2 regions of the Pseudomonas sp. SA195 genome follow, and region 2 is predicted to be linked to the other one. Evidence: predicted binding sites of a transcription regulator. Region 2 holds the regulator's gene; the other holds the start of a gene.
The links. The regulator sigma-54, encoded in region 2, starts transcription at its own class of promoters, with help from an activator protein. The targets are predictions, from matches to a motif close to ANTGGCATNNANNTTGCTNT.
Positions count from the first base shown of each region.

Region 1: a site for sigma-54 is predicted at 2,513-2,532, ahead of M1D78_RS14425 (ammonium transporter). Genes of this name have one in related genera too.

Region 1 is NZ_CP096392.1:3,109,079-3,116,119, forward strand. It holds gene M1D78_RS14415 (efflux RND transporter periplasmic adaptor subunit) at 1-307, opposite strand, end outside; gene M1D78_RS14420 (TetR/AcrR family transcriptional regulator) at 403-1,050, shown strand; gene M1D78_RS14425 (ammonium transporter) at 1,071-2,279, opposite strand; gene dgt (dGTPase) at 2,572-4,065, opposite strand; gene M1D78_RS14435 (hypothetical protein) at 4,179-4,367, shown strand; gene M1D78_RS14440 (MOSC domain-containing protein) at 4,364-5,062, shown strand; gene M1D78_RS14445 (methyl-accepting chemotaxis protein) at 5,212-7,041, shown strand, end outside.
Region 2 is NZ_CP096392.1:941,398-948,438, forward strand. It holds gene pmbA (metalloprotease PmbA) at 1-525, shown strand, start outside; gene M1D78_RS04260 (HPr family phosphocarrier protein) at 653-925, opposite strand; gene rapZ (RNase adapter RapZ) at 934-1,791, opposite strand; gene ptsN (PTS IIA-like nitrogen regulatory protein PtsN) at 1,920-2,384, opposite strand; gene hpf (ribosome hibernation-promoting factor, HPF/YfiA family) at 2,391-2,699, opposite strand; gene M1D78_RS04280 (RNA polymerase factor sigma-54) at 2,780-4,291, opposite strand; gene lptB (LPS export ABC transporter ATP-binding protein) at 4,439-5,164, opposite strand; gene lptA (lipopolysaccharide transport periplasmic protein LptA) at 5,164-5,712, opposite strand; gene lptC (LPS export ABC transporter periplasmic protein LptC) at 5,699-6,271, opposite strand; gene M1D78_RS04300 (KdsC family phosphatase) at 6,280-6,801, opposite strand; gene M1D78_RS04305 (KpsF/GutQ family sugar-phosphate isomerase) at 6,803-7,041, opposite strand, start outside.

The sequences.
Region 1 (7,041 bases), 2.2 Mb from region 2:
GAGCGCGGATGCCTTCCAACTGCAGACGAACGTCCTGAGGGTCCAGGCTGGCGAGGGGCTGGTCCTTGCGGACTCGGTCACCCGCCTCCACCAGCCGCTCGACAACCTTGCCCGGGATGCGGAACGCCAACTCAGGCTCGTAGCGTGCGTGAACCTCACCCGGGTAGTTTTCCACCGACTCGCTTGCCGGCTGCGGCTGGACGACCATCACCGGTCGCGGCGGGAGTTGCTCGGCCGCCTCTTCGCTGCAACCGGCAAGGAAGACGAGGGCTAGCACACCGAGCAAGGGAAGCGGCGGACGGATCACGTTGTGACTCTCTCTGTCGAAAGGCGGGTTTGTAATAGTTGTACCGGCCGGTATAGTAAAAATCCCGTACCGACCAGTCCAGTATTAAAACGCGCATGTCAGAACGCCCCGTCGCCGCCGGCCCAGGCCGCCCGAAAGACCCCGCCAAGCGCGAAGCCATCTTGGCTGCTGCGCAGGTATTGTTCCTCGCCAAGGGCTACGAAGGCAGCAGCATGGAAGCCATCGCCGCCGAGGCCGGCGTCTCCAAACTGACGCTATACAGCCATTTCGGCGACAAGGAAGCCTTGTTCTGCGACGCGGTGAAAAGCATCTGCGAGACACGACTGCCGCGCAGCCTGTTCATGCTTGAACCGCAACGCACCATTGAAGAGGTGCTTCTGGAGATCGGCCGCGCCTTCCATGCGCTGGTCAACAGCCCGGAATCCATCGGCTTGCATCGGGTGATGGTGGCGATGGCGACGCAGAACCCGACGCTGTCGCGTATGTTCTTCGACGCCGGCCCCCTGCGGTTGCTCTCGGATCTGGAAGGCATGTTCGCCGTGGCCGACCGCCGTGGGCTGTTAGTCACACCCGAGCCGCTGAACGCGGCCGAGCATTTCTGCGCATTGGTCAAAGGCGGCGCGCATTTCCGCTTGATGATCGGCTACAGCGGGGAGCCCTCTGCAGCCGAGGCCGAGCAGCACGTGCGTGAGGTAGTCGCGATGTTCCTGCGCGCCTACGGCAGGCGTGGCGAACCCGCCTAACGAGACGCCACCGCCTGGGTTCAGTCGTGGCTCAGCGCGCCGATCCGGTGGATCGACAGGTCCGCTCCGTTGAACTCTTCTTCCTGACTCAGGCGAATGCCGATTGTCGACCTGAGCAAACCGTATACGGCGAAACCGCCAGCCAGGGCAACGAGCACACCCAGTGCCGAGCCGGCGAGCTGACTGAGAAGGCTGACGCCACCGAGCCCACCCAGCGCGTGTTGACCGAAAATGCCGCAGGCGATACCGCCCCAGACCCCACACAGGCCGTGCAGCGGCCAGACGCCAAGGACGTCGTCGATCTTCCACTTGGCCTGCGCCGCGGTGAATGTCCAGACAAACAGGGCGCCGGCGACCAACCCCGTCGCCAACGCACCAATCGGGTGCATCAGATCGGAGCCGGCGCAGACGGCAACCAAGCCAGCGAGCGGCCCGTTGTGCAGGAAGCCGGGATCGTTGCGGCCGACCAACCAGGCGGCCGCGGTACCGCCGACCATCGCCATCAGTGAGTTCAGTGCAACCAGCCCGCTGACCGCTTCGAGCGTTTGCGCGCTCATTACGTTGAAGCCGAACCAACCGACGATGAGAATCCACGAACCCAGCGCAAGGAACGGAATGTTCGAGGGCGCGAAAGCCACCAGGCGACCATCGCGGTAGCGGCCGTTGCGCCGCCCCAACAGCAAGACCGCGCCGAAGGCCAGCCAGCCGCCCATCCCATGCACCACTACCGAACCGGCGAAGTCATGGAAAGGCGCACCGAAGGCTGACTCCAACCATGCCTGCATTCCGAAATTCCCATTCCATACCAGGCCTTCGAAGAAGGGGTAGATGAACGCGACGATGAGCAGCGTCGCGCACAGCTGAGGCCCAAACTTCGCCCGCTCGGCAATGCCGCCAGAAATGATCGCCGGTATGGCCGCCGCGAAGGTCAACAGAAAGAAGAACTTGACCAGCGAGTAACCGTTATCCGCGATCATTTGGTCGGCGGGTTGGATGAATGTCACGCCGTAGGCGACCCAATAACCGATGAAGAAATACGCCAGGGTCGAGACCGCGAAGTCGGCGATGATCTTGGAAAGCGCGTTGACCTGATTCTTCAGGCGCACCGTTCCAACCTCCAGAAAGGCGAAGCCGGCGTGCATCGCCAGTACCATCACCGCGCCCATCAAGATAAACAGCGTATTGGCGCCGTGTACCAGTACTTCGACTGCACTGCTTGGGTTGTCCATCGACTGGGTCCTACAAGGAAATTCGCACCAAAACAGCAAGCGGAACCCTTTGAACGCACCAGAATGCATCACGCAGGCATAGCCGCTTGCCATCTCTCTTGTCGAGGAGCAATCCCGCGCTTGACGTAAACCAGATCCCGCCCTGGTAAAGCGCACACCGGACCACCCCACGACGCGACCGGCTCATTCCATGCGCTATTTAAGGGCTAGTAACGAACCGGTCGCACCGTGGCGAAGCAATACGCGTACCAGCGAAGCGGAAGTGAGCCACCGTGAGGCGTAGCGGCGAGAGTCATAGCGCCGACAAGGTGCGGTATTCATCCTGAGCCAGCTGGTCAGTCATGCCACTGACGAGGTCCTGCAGCATCCGGCAGCGGTAATAAAACTCCCACAGTCGCCCCTCGTCAGCAGATAAATCATGAGCCTTCATGGCCTCGTGGTAAGCCTTGACCAATTGGCTCGGCACACGTCGCGCGAGCATCTGCAGGTGCGGCTCGCTGCGGCAGCTGCCTTCTGTCAAAGCGATGAAGACCTCGGGCGTAACGCTCAGCAATGGTGCATAGGCATCCAACAGGCCCTGGAGGATCCGGTAACCCTGCAGTTGCAGGGTTTCGACCTCGCGGTGACAGAACACGCGATCCATCGCTACGTCCTTGAAGGTCTGCACAATGGCATTGGCGAGGCTGGCATCTTCCAGCAGCGCGCGGTCCAGAGTGCCGTGATATATGGCCCCAATGTGCTCGATGAATTGCTGCGCTGCGTGCTGGACCAGCGGGTGCACCAGATTGACGCGAAGCCAGATGAAGAACTCGCCGACCTTGTTGATTGGCTCCTTCTGCGCCCGCGTTTGCGCATACTCGACCATGTCGCGAAAGCTGCGACCACCGCTGATCGCTGCCTCCGGTGAGCCGTGCTCGCCGAATTTCTCGATCAGCAAGTGAACCAGCTGGTCGATGCTGAATATGCCTTTTTCGACCGAATCCTCGATGTCGGCCAGGCAGTAAGCGATGTCATCCGCCGCCTCCATGATGTAGGCGATCGGATGGCGTGTGCCGGGCTCCAGCCCCAGGGCGCTCTGCAGATCACTGACGAACGCGGCTTCAGACAGATAGAAGCCCGGCTTCTTGTGCAGATAAGCGCCCGGCGTGCCCTTCTCCGGCCGCGGTGCATGGGCGGCGCGCACATATTTCAGCAGGCCCGCCGTTTGGGTATAGGTCAAGTTCAGCCGCAGCAGCGACACCACCAAACGAATCGCCTGAGCATTGCCTTCGAAGCGTTCGAGATCACGCAGCATGGTCGCTTTCAGCCCGTCGGGGGTGTCCAGCCCCGGCACCGCATGATCGAACAGCGGCCCGAGATGCCCAGCGAACCACTCACCGATAGCGAACTCACCGAAATGGCCGAACGGTGGGTTGCCGATGTCGTGCATCAGGCAGGTCATCTCCACCAGGCTTTCAAGCGCGCTCTCCAGTCCATCCAGGCCGTAGCACGCCGCATCCCCGCCGAGCTGCTTATACAGTGTCCGCACGATGAAGCGCCCAGTCTGCTGGACTTCCAATGAATGCGTTAGCCGGCTGCGCACCGCGGCGTTGCGCTCCAGTGGAAACACCTGCGTCTTCTGTTGCAGGCGGCGAATAGCAGCTGAATTGATGATGCGCCCCCGGTCGCTTTCCAGCTGGTCGACTACCAAGGAAAGATCGTCTTGCGCTGCCATCAGTCCAGGCTCGGTACGCCCGTAGGGTCGCTGGCGCGAAATCTTGTTCTTGAAGTTGACGGGCTCCGGCATGGCTTGCTCCTGTTGAAGGAACCGCGAGCCTAGCGCGCCGCCTCTGCTTTACCAAGCGGCCGGCGCGTAACGACTCGTTTAGAATCGCTACCCCGCTATCGGATAAAGCCTCGATGAGCCGCCAGGATTTCCACCAACAGCACGCTGCCCGTGCGACAGACGAAGCCCGACGCCTGCTCGAGCGCAAGAAGGCGCTCGGCCCGCACTGGCTGGCTTGGGTCGCAACTGAGCTGTATCAGCTAAGCCCGCCCGAATACGCTGCCATGGTGCGCCGCGCGCTGGCGGACCTGGACGCTCCATGAGCCAGACTACACCGGACCTCAGCTGGCCGATCGACGGCCCCTTTAGGCGCGACGCACTCCTGGCACTGCCCGTCACCGGCAAGCCGTCGGCGATGGACAAGCAGCGGGCCGATGAGACGGTCTGGCTCGACCGAGAGGGCCTGCATGGCGACCGGGTCGCGGACCGCCGCTTCCATGGCGGACCCGATCGCAGCCTGTGCCACTACCCCGCCGAGCACTATCGTCATTGGCAACGTATCTACCCAGGCCTACAGCGGCTGGCACCCGGTGCTTTCGGCGAGAATCTCGCGACGTTCGGTCTGAGCGAGGAGCAGGTGTGCATCGGCGACCGCTACCGGCTGGGCGATGCGGTCATCGAGCTCAGCCAGCCGCGCTCACCCTGCGCCAACCTGGACCGGCGCCATGCTGCTCGTGGGCTGGCGCGGCAGCTAGCACACAGCGGCCGAACCGGGTGGCTATACCGTACGCTTGAACCCGGTTGGGTCGCTCCCGGTGCGACCTTGCAGCTGATCGACCGCCCCTGGCCGGACGCCACAGTAAGACGCGTCTGGCGAATCTACCTCGACGAGTCGGCCGCACACGATGCGCTGGACTGGCTTCAGGCGCTGCCGGCCCTGGCGACCGAATACCGCACACGACTGCGCGCACGTCTGGACGCGAAACGGCGTCACCACGATCAGGGCAACCTGTTCTAGATTGGCCGCGGCGGCACCCAGTTGGTGTTCGAGCTGCCGCAAATGTGCACGACACCGCAGGTATGTCATCAGACAACATACTCAATTTACGGACCAATCAGCCGATGTGGTACTACAACTCCACTTTCCTGTCCGCTTGAGGAACAACAATGAAAAATCTCAAGGTCAGCTACAAGCTGGCACTCGGCTTCACAGCCGTGCTGCTCCTGACCGTCTTGGTAGCCGCCATTGGCGTGTTCAGCATGGATGCGCTGGTGTCACGCAGCAACAAGGCGGAAACCGCACAGCGTTTGCTCAACAACGCCAACCAGATCCGCTACGCCCAGGTGCGCTTCGAAGAGCGCGGCGACGCTCGCTACGTCAGCCAGGTCGCCGACGCGGTCAAGGACATCGTCACCACTGTCGACCGCAAGCAGGACGGCTTCGTTGAGGCCCAGAACCGCCAGTACTTGCAGTCCATTGCCGAACAGGCCCGCCGCTACCAGAGCGCCTTCGACAGGCTCGCTGCGCTGCGTGAACTCAAGTTACAAACCCGAGCCAACTGGGTCGACGCCGGCAACACCACCGACAAGCTGATCGCCGACCTGGAGCGCCGTTGGCACGGCGTACCCGGCAATCCGGTGCTGCATCCTACCGGAGACATCGCCGATATCGCCCTGCTCACCACCGCCCTGTCCAAGCAGAACCGCCTGTTGCGCTTCACCGTGCGCGGCTACTTGATGGAGGAATCCGAGCCGGCGCTGCAGGCGTTGAATGCCCAGTTCGACGCGCTCAACGCGGCCATCGCACCGCTGGAAGAACAGCTCATCGGGCCGCAAGCCGCGAGCTTGAAGATTCTAAAGGCCAGCGCCACCGAGTACGTCGAGCTGGTCAAGAAGCTGCCGCCGCTGGTAGCCGAGCAGCAACAGGCACGCCAGGAAATGGAGGCCATCTTCGCCACGCTCTATGAGCAGGCCCAGGGAATCATCGCCAGCCAGACCGAGAAACGCAGCGAGGAAGCGCACAGCAAGAAGCTGCAAGTCATGGGGGTAACCCTGCTCGCTATCCTCCTCGGCGTGCTGGTCAGCGTGCTGATCGTCCGGCAGATCGCCCAGCCGCTGAACCAGGCGGTGCAGATGGCCGAGCGCATCGGCGCCGGTGACATGACCGGCCAGGACGTGAACGAACGCCGCGATGAGTTCGGCCAGTTACTGCAGGCGCTAGGCAAGACCCGCGGCAACCTGCGAACGCTGATTGGGCGCATCGGCGCGATCACCACCCAGCTGGCTACGGCATCCGAGGAGTTGTCGGCGGTGACCGAACAGACCAGTGCCGGGGTCAACAGCCAGCGCCAGGAAACCGATCAGGTCGCTACCGCCATGCATCAGATGACCGCGACTGTGCAGGAAGTAGCACGCAGCGCGGAAGAAGCCTCGATCGCGGCGCAGCGCGCCGACACCCAGGCGGCTAAAGGCAACACCGTGGTCCAGCGCGCCCTGGCGCAAATCGATCGGTTGTCCAACGAGGTCACGCTGTCGGCTCAGGCCATGAGCCAGCTGAACCAGGAGACCGACAATATCAGCACGGTGCTGACCGTGATCAACGGGATCGCCGAGCAGACCAACCTGCTGGCCCTGAATGCCGCTATCGAAGCCGCACGCGCCGGCGACGCGGGACGCGGTTTCGCCGTGGTAGCCGATGAGGTACGCGGGCTGGCCCAGCGCACACAACAATCGACGGCACAGATCGAAGCCTTGATCGGCACACTGCAACAAGGCGCCCGTACCGCATCTGGAATGATGGACAGCAGCAGCGGCCTGGCTGTCGAGACTGTGGCGCTGGCACGCGATGTCGGCCAGGAATTGCAAGCGATCAGCGAGACGGTTTCTGTCATTCAGGCGATGAATCAGCAGATCCCTACCGCCGCCGAGCAGCAGAGCTCGGTGGCCGAGGAAATCAACCGCAGCGTCCTGAGCGTACGCGATGTCGCCGACCATTCC
Region 2 (7,041 bases):
GAGGATGCATTGGGCCAGACGTTGTTCCCCGAGTGGCTGAGCCTCGACGAGCGGCCGCATCTGTTGCGCGGGCTGGCGAGTGCGGGCTACGACGGCGACGGCTTGGCGACCTATGCCAAGCCGTTCGTGGACAAGGGCCAGCTTGTTTTCTATGTCCTCAGCACCTATTCGGGTCGCAAGCTGGGCCTGCCCAGCACGGCGAATGCGGGAGGGGTGCACAATCTGTTCGTGACTCACGGCGATGATGATCAGGCAGCACTGATTCGGCGTATGGGCCGCGGCCTGCTAGTGACAGAGCTGATGGGGCAGGGTTTGAATCTGGTGACGGGCGACTACTCCCGCGGCGCGGGTGGCTACTGGGTCGAGAACGGCGAGATTCAATTCCCAGTGCAGGAAGTCACCATCGCCGGCAATTTGCGCGACATGTTCCGGCAGATCGTCGCCGTGGGTCGTGACATCGAAACCCGAAGCAGTATCCACACAGGTTCGGTGCTGATCGAACGGATGAAGGTCGCGGGAAGCTAATCGAACCAAGCGATTTGGGTGGCGTGACACGCCAGAGGGCAAACCCTGCATGCTCTGGCGTGCAGCGGCAATTGGACGTTGACCAAGCCGCAGCAACGCCACGGTCTGGCTACGAGCTCCGGTGCTGCTATTCGCCTTCCTCGAAGTAGTCTTCGATCAGCGCGACCAGTGCGTCCATCGCCTCGTGTTCCTGGTCGCCCTCGGTGCGCATGTGCAGCGTGGTGCCCTTGCTCGCCGCCAGCATCATCACAGCCATGATGCTCTTGCCGTCGACCACGGTGTCGGGGCAGCGGCCGATACGGATGTCGCAGGGGAATTGGTTGGCGACCCCGACGAACTTGGCGGCGGCCCGGGCATGTAGCCCGAGTTTGTTGACGATGGTGATATCGCAGACTGGCATGGTTCTTCCTAGACCAGGTCGCGATGGCGGACCTGGACGTTTTTCAGAGGCTCGCGCAGCGCCTGACACAGTCGCTCAGCCAGATACACCGAGCGGTGATGCCCGCCGGTGCAGCCGATCGCGACCGTGACATAGGCGCGATTGCTGGCAGCGAAGCGGGGCAGCCATTTGCTGAGATAAGCATGGATATCCTGAAACATCTCCTCCACGTCGGCCTGCTGCGCGAGGTAGTCGATCACGGGTTGGTCGAGTCCGGAATAGTCGCGCAGCTCGGCCTTCCAATAAGGATTTGGCAGGCAGCGAACATCGAACACGACGTCGGCATCGACGGGCATGCCGCGCTTGAATCCAAAGGATTCGAAAAGAAATGCGGTCCCCGGCTCAGGTTTGTTCAGTAGGCGCAGTTTCAGCGTGTCGCGCAGCTGGTAGAGATTCAGGTGCGTCGTGTCGATCTTGAGATCGGCATGGTCGATGATCGGGGCGAGCAGCTTTTCTTCGTCGCGAATGGCCTCGGCCAGCGAGCGTCGCTCGGTGGTCAACGGATGACGGCGGCGTGTTTCAGAAAAGCGTTTGAGCAACGTTTCATCAGCTGCGTCCAGGTAGAGCACGTCGCACTGGATGTGTCGGGCTCTTGCCTCGACGAGCAGCTCGGGAAAGCGCTTGAGCTGGCTCGGCAGATTGCGAGCGTCAATGGAGACGGCGACCTGGGGTTGCAGTAATTCCGTGTGCAGGAAGGCGCGCTCTGCCAGTTCGGGAAGCAGCCCCGCCGGCAGATTATCGATGCAGTAGAAACCGTTGTCTTCGAGCACGTCGAGCGCCGTGCTTTTGCCGGAGCCGGAGCGGCCACTGACGATGATCAGGCGCATGGCGCGTTCTTCCGGCGGGGTCTTTGGTGCACGGCCTGGGCCGAACGGCGTCGGTGTCGCGAGCGGTGGCAGGTCTTGGGCACGTCTCGTTCCTCACTTCTCGCTGGCCTGCATGCGCAGCTCCGGCGTTATTGGCCGCTCTGGATGTCAACCACCGTCTGGTAGAGCGATTCGGACGTCGAGGCGCTGCGCAGGCGCTCGCGGACGTCGTCGCGGTCAAGCATGCTGGCGATCTGGCGCAGTAGCTCCAAGTGTTCATCTGTCGCTGCTTCGGGTACGAGCAGGACGAACAGCAGGTCAACCGGTGCGCCGTCGATCGCATCGAAATCCACCGGTGCGCCCAGGTGCAGCACCGCGCTTAAGGGCGAGGTGCAGCCGGTCATGCGACAGTGCGGGATGGCGATGCCGTTGCCGAATCCGGTGGAGCCGAGCTTCTCGCGGGCGACGAAGCTTTCGAAGATGGCTTGCGGGTCGAGGTCGGGGAGATCCCGGGCAATCACCTTGGCGATTTGCTCCAGGACGCGTTTCTTGCTGCCGCCCGGCACGTTCACCAAGGAACGTGCGGGGGTCAGGATATTTTCGAGTCGGATCATGATGGGCTAGCGGGCTAGGGCACCCTGGCTGTGGTCGAGCTGTTTTTCTTTGTGCTTGATGAGCTGGCGGTCGAGCTTGTCGGCAAGCAGGTCAATGGCGGCGTACATGTCTTCGTGCTCGGCGTTGGCAACAACTTCGCGTCCGGCGACATGAAGGGTGGCTTCGGCCTTCTGCTTGAGCTTCTCGACCTGAAGGATCACTTGAACGTTGATGATGCGGTCGAAATGCCGTTCCAGCCGTTCGAACTTTTCCTCGAGGTAGTCACGCAGGGGCTCGGTAACTTCAAGGTGAAGGCCAGTGATAGTGACTTGCATACTGCATCTCCTTTTGCCACGTGCGGATTGGCGGACCAGAGGTTCGCCAGCGTAAGAGATTCGGCCGGATCACCCGGTATCTACAGTAACCGCTTGCGCTCGCTGGACGGCGCGATACCCAGTGACTCACGGTATTTTGCGACGGTACGGCGTGCTACCTGGATGCCCTGCTCTTCCAGTAAACCAGCGATCTTACTGTCGCTCAACGGCTTTTTCGGGTTTTCCGCGGCGACCAGCTTCTTGATGATCGCGCGGATCGCGGTGGACGAGCATTCGCCGCCTTCCGCGGTGCTGACGTGGCTGGAGAAAAAGTACTTGAGCTCGTAGATGCCGCGTGGGGTATGCATGAATTTCTGAGTGGTCACGCGGGAAATCGTCGACTCGTGCATGCCCACCGCTTCGGCGATGTCATGCAGGACCAGCGGCTTCATCGCCTCGTCGCCATGGTCGAGGAAGCCGCGCTGGTGTTCGACAATCTGCGTGGCAACCTTCATCAGCGTCTCGTTGCGGCTGAGCAGGCTCTTGATGAACCAGCGCGCCTCTTGCAACTGGTTGCGCATGAAGGTGTTGTCGGCGCTGGAGTCGGCGCGTTTGACGAAGCCGGCATACTGCGCGTTGACTCGCAGACGAGGCATCGCTTCCTGATTGAGTTCGACCAGCCAGCGGTCGTTGTGCTTGCGTACGATGACGTCCGGCACGACGTACTCGGGTTCGCTCGCCTCGATCTGCGAACCGGGGCGCGGATTAAGCGTCTGGATCAAGTCGACGACCTGGCGTAGCTCGTCCTCCTTGAGCTTCATGCGGCGCATGAGCAGCGCGTAGTCGCGGTTGCCAAGGATATCCAGGTGATCGCTCACCAGGCGTACTGCCTCGGTCAGCCAGGGCGTGCGCTCAGGCAGCTGGCGCAGCTGCAGAAGCAGGCATTCGCGCAGGTCCCGGGCGCCAATCCCGGCGGGCTCGAACTGCTGGATGCGGCGCAGCACCACTTCGATTTCGTCGAGCTCGATTTCCAGTTCTGGATCGAACGACTCCAGGACTTCTTCGAGCGTTTCCTCGAGGTAGCCCTGCGGGTTGATGCAGTCGATCAGGGTGGCGGCAATGAGCCGGTCGGTGTCGCTCATGGGCGCAAGGTTCAACTGCCAGAGCAGGTGGCTCTGCAAGCTCTCACCAGCGGACGTGCGGGTGGTGAAGTCCCAGTCGTCGTCATCGCTGCTCGGCAGGTTGCTGGCGCTGGTCTGGTAGATGTCTTCCCAAGCGGTGTCGACGGGCAATTCGTCAGGGATGCGGTCGCCCCAATCGCCTTCATCGGCGTGTTCGGCGGTGCTGACGGTTTCTTCATAACGGCTGTCCGCGCCGTTCGGTTCGGGCGTCGAAGCATTGTCCGTCTGGGTCTCGATCGACTCGGCCATTACGTCCGAGCCCTCGAAATCATCCCCATCCTCTTCGCGTTCCAGCATGGGGTTGGAATCCAGCGCTTCCTGAATCTCCTGCTGGAGATCGAGCGTGGATAACTGGAGCAACCGTATGGCCTGTTGCAGCTGCGGTGTCATCGTCAGCTGCTGGCCCATCTTCAGGACTAGCGATGGTTTCATGGCAGAGGACTTCGAACCTTGTTTGCCGGCGCAACCGCGCCTGTTCCGACTGTTGGCGGCTTGGGCGCCAGAGGAAGCAAATTATATGCCTGCTGGCGAAGCCTTTGCCTAGCCCTTGGGCGCGACGTCTCCTGAAAAAAAAGCCGGTCAGAGCCTGAATTCGTGGCCCAAGTACACTTCCTTGACGAGTTGGTTGGCCAGGATGGTTTGCGCGTCGCCTTCAGCGATCAGCTGGCCATCGTTGACGATATAGGCTGTCTCGCAGATATCCAGCGTCTCGCGCACGTTGTGGTCGGTGATGAGCACGCCGATACCCTTGGCCTTCAGGTGATGGATGATCTGCTTGATATCGCCGACCGATATGGGGTCGACGCCGGCAAACGGCTCATCGAGCAGGATGAACTTGGGCGCGGTGGCCAGCGCACGTGCGATCTCGACCCGGCGTCGCTCCCCGCCCGACAGACTCATGCCCAGGCTGTCGCGGATATGGCTGATGTGAAACTCCTGCAGCAGCCCTTCCAGCGCCTGTTGGCGCCCACTGCGATCGAGGTCTTTGCGGGTCTCGAGGATGGCCATGATGTTGTCGGCGACCGAGAGCTTGCGAAAGATCGAGGCCTCCTGCGGCAGATACCCAATGCCAGCGCGTGCCCGGCCGTGCATTGGCAGGTGCGTCACGTCGTTATCGTCGATGAGGACTCGTCCCTGGTCGGCCCTGACCAGGCCAACGATCATGTAGAAACAGGTCGTCTTGCCCGCGCCGTTCGGGCCTAGCAAGCCAACGATCTGGCCGCTTTCGATGGACAGGCTGACATCACGAACGACCTGGCGGCTCTTGTAGCTCTTAGCGAGGTGCTGGGCCTTGAGGGTTGCCATTACTCGCTCTGCTCCGTTGCCGGCTGGTCGCGCTTGCGCGGCTGGATGACCATATCGACCCGTGGGCGCGGGGTCGTGACATCCGCATTGGTGGCGCGCCCGGCGTTCACGATTTGGCGCTGGGTGTCGTAAACGATTTTCTCGCCTTCGAAGGTATTGCCTTCCTGGACCACTTTGGCTTGGTCGATGAGCACGATGCGCTCGTTTGCCGCGAAATACTGGATGGTCAGGCCGTACGCCTTGACGATCTCCTTGTCGACGGCGGGCTTCTGCTCGTAATAGGCCGGCTTGCCGATGGACGTGAAGACCTCCACGTCACCGTTTGCGTTCTGGGTGATGGTAACGGTGTCGCCAGTTATCTTCATGGTGCCTTGGGTGATGACCACATCGCCGCGGTACACCGCGACGCCTTGGCGATCATCCAGTTCAGCCGTGTCGGCCTGGACGCGGATCGGCTGGTTGCGATCCTCGGGCAGCGCATGGGCATTGGCACCGAGCAGAAGAATGCTCAGACCGAGCAAGAAGGGGAGAGTCTTAACGCAGCTCATGCTGGCCTCTTACGTTGGATAGCAGGAGCATCCTGCCTTCGTTCATGTACGCTTTCATGCCCGTGGCGGTGGTCACGCCGTTCGCGGCGACGATTCTAACGGGTTGCCGGGTCTCGGCATAATCCTTCTCCGGCAGCACGGTCATCCGGCTGCTGGTCACGATGGTGGGGCGGCCTTTGGCATCGGTTCGCTCGATACGCACGTTGTCGATCAGCTCGACTTCCTCGCCCTGCGGCCCGACTTCGCCGCGCTCGCTGGTGACGTGCCAGGGCAGGTCGGTGCCGCGGTAGGACTTGAGGTCCGGCCGGGTAAGCAGGCTGACGTCGCTAGCCTTGACGTGCTCGACCTTCTCGGCGACCAGTTCGTAGTTGCGCTTGCCGTCGGGCTGGTATTGCACGGTGCGCGAGTTGATCACGTAGAAATCGATGGGAGACTCCGGCGCTGTAACGGCGGCTGGCGTCTCCATGAAACTCTCGGGGCGGATATTCCAGTAGCCGATGGCGCCCAACGATAGGGCGATCAGCAACAGGACGGCAGGCAGGCGAATCTTGCTCAGCATGGTCACCTCTACAAATAGGCAGCCTGGGCTGCCTCGAGGGTGCCCTGGGCGCGCATGATCAGCTCGCAGAATTCGCGCGCGGCGCCTTCGCCACCTCGGGCGCCGGTGACGCCGTGGGCATGCTCGCGCACAAACGCGTCGGCGCTCGCGACCGCCATGCCCAGCCCGACTCGGCGAATCACTGGCAAGTCCGGCAAGTCGTCGCCCAGGTAGGCGACTTCGGCATAGTCCAGGCCGAGTTCGCCGAGCAACTCGTCGAGCACGACCAGCTTGTCTTCGCGCCCCTGATAGAGATGCTGGATGCCGAGGTTCTGCGCACGACGTTCAACGACGGGTGTCTTGCGGCCGCTGATGATCGCGGCGCGTACGCCAGAGTTGATCAGCATTTTGATGCCATGCCCGTCGAGCGTATTGAAGGTCTTGAACTCGCTGCCGTCCACCAGGAAGTAGAGCTTGCCGTCCGTCAGCACGCCGTCGACATCGAAGATCGCCAGGCGTACGCCGCGAGCACGTTGTAACAAGTCGTTCATCTCACATCACCCCCGCGCGCAGCAGATCGTGCATGTTCAGTGCGCCGACGGGACGGTCGCTATCGTCGACCACGACCAGTGCGTTGATCTTGTTGTCCTCCATGATCTTTAGCGCTTCGGCTGCGAGCATATCGGCGTTTGCGGTCTTGCCATGGACCGTCATGACCTGGTCGATGATGGCCTCGCGAACGTCAACGCTTTTGTCCAGGGTTCGGCGCAGATCGCCATCCGTGAAGATTC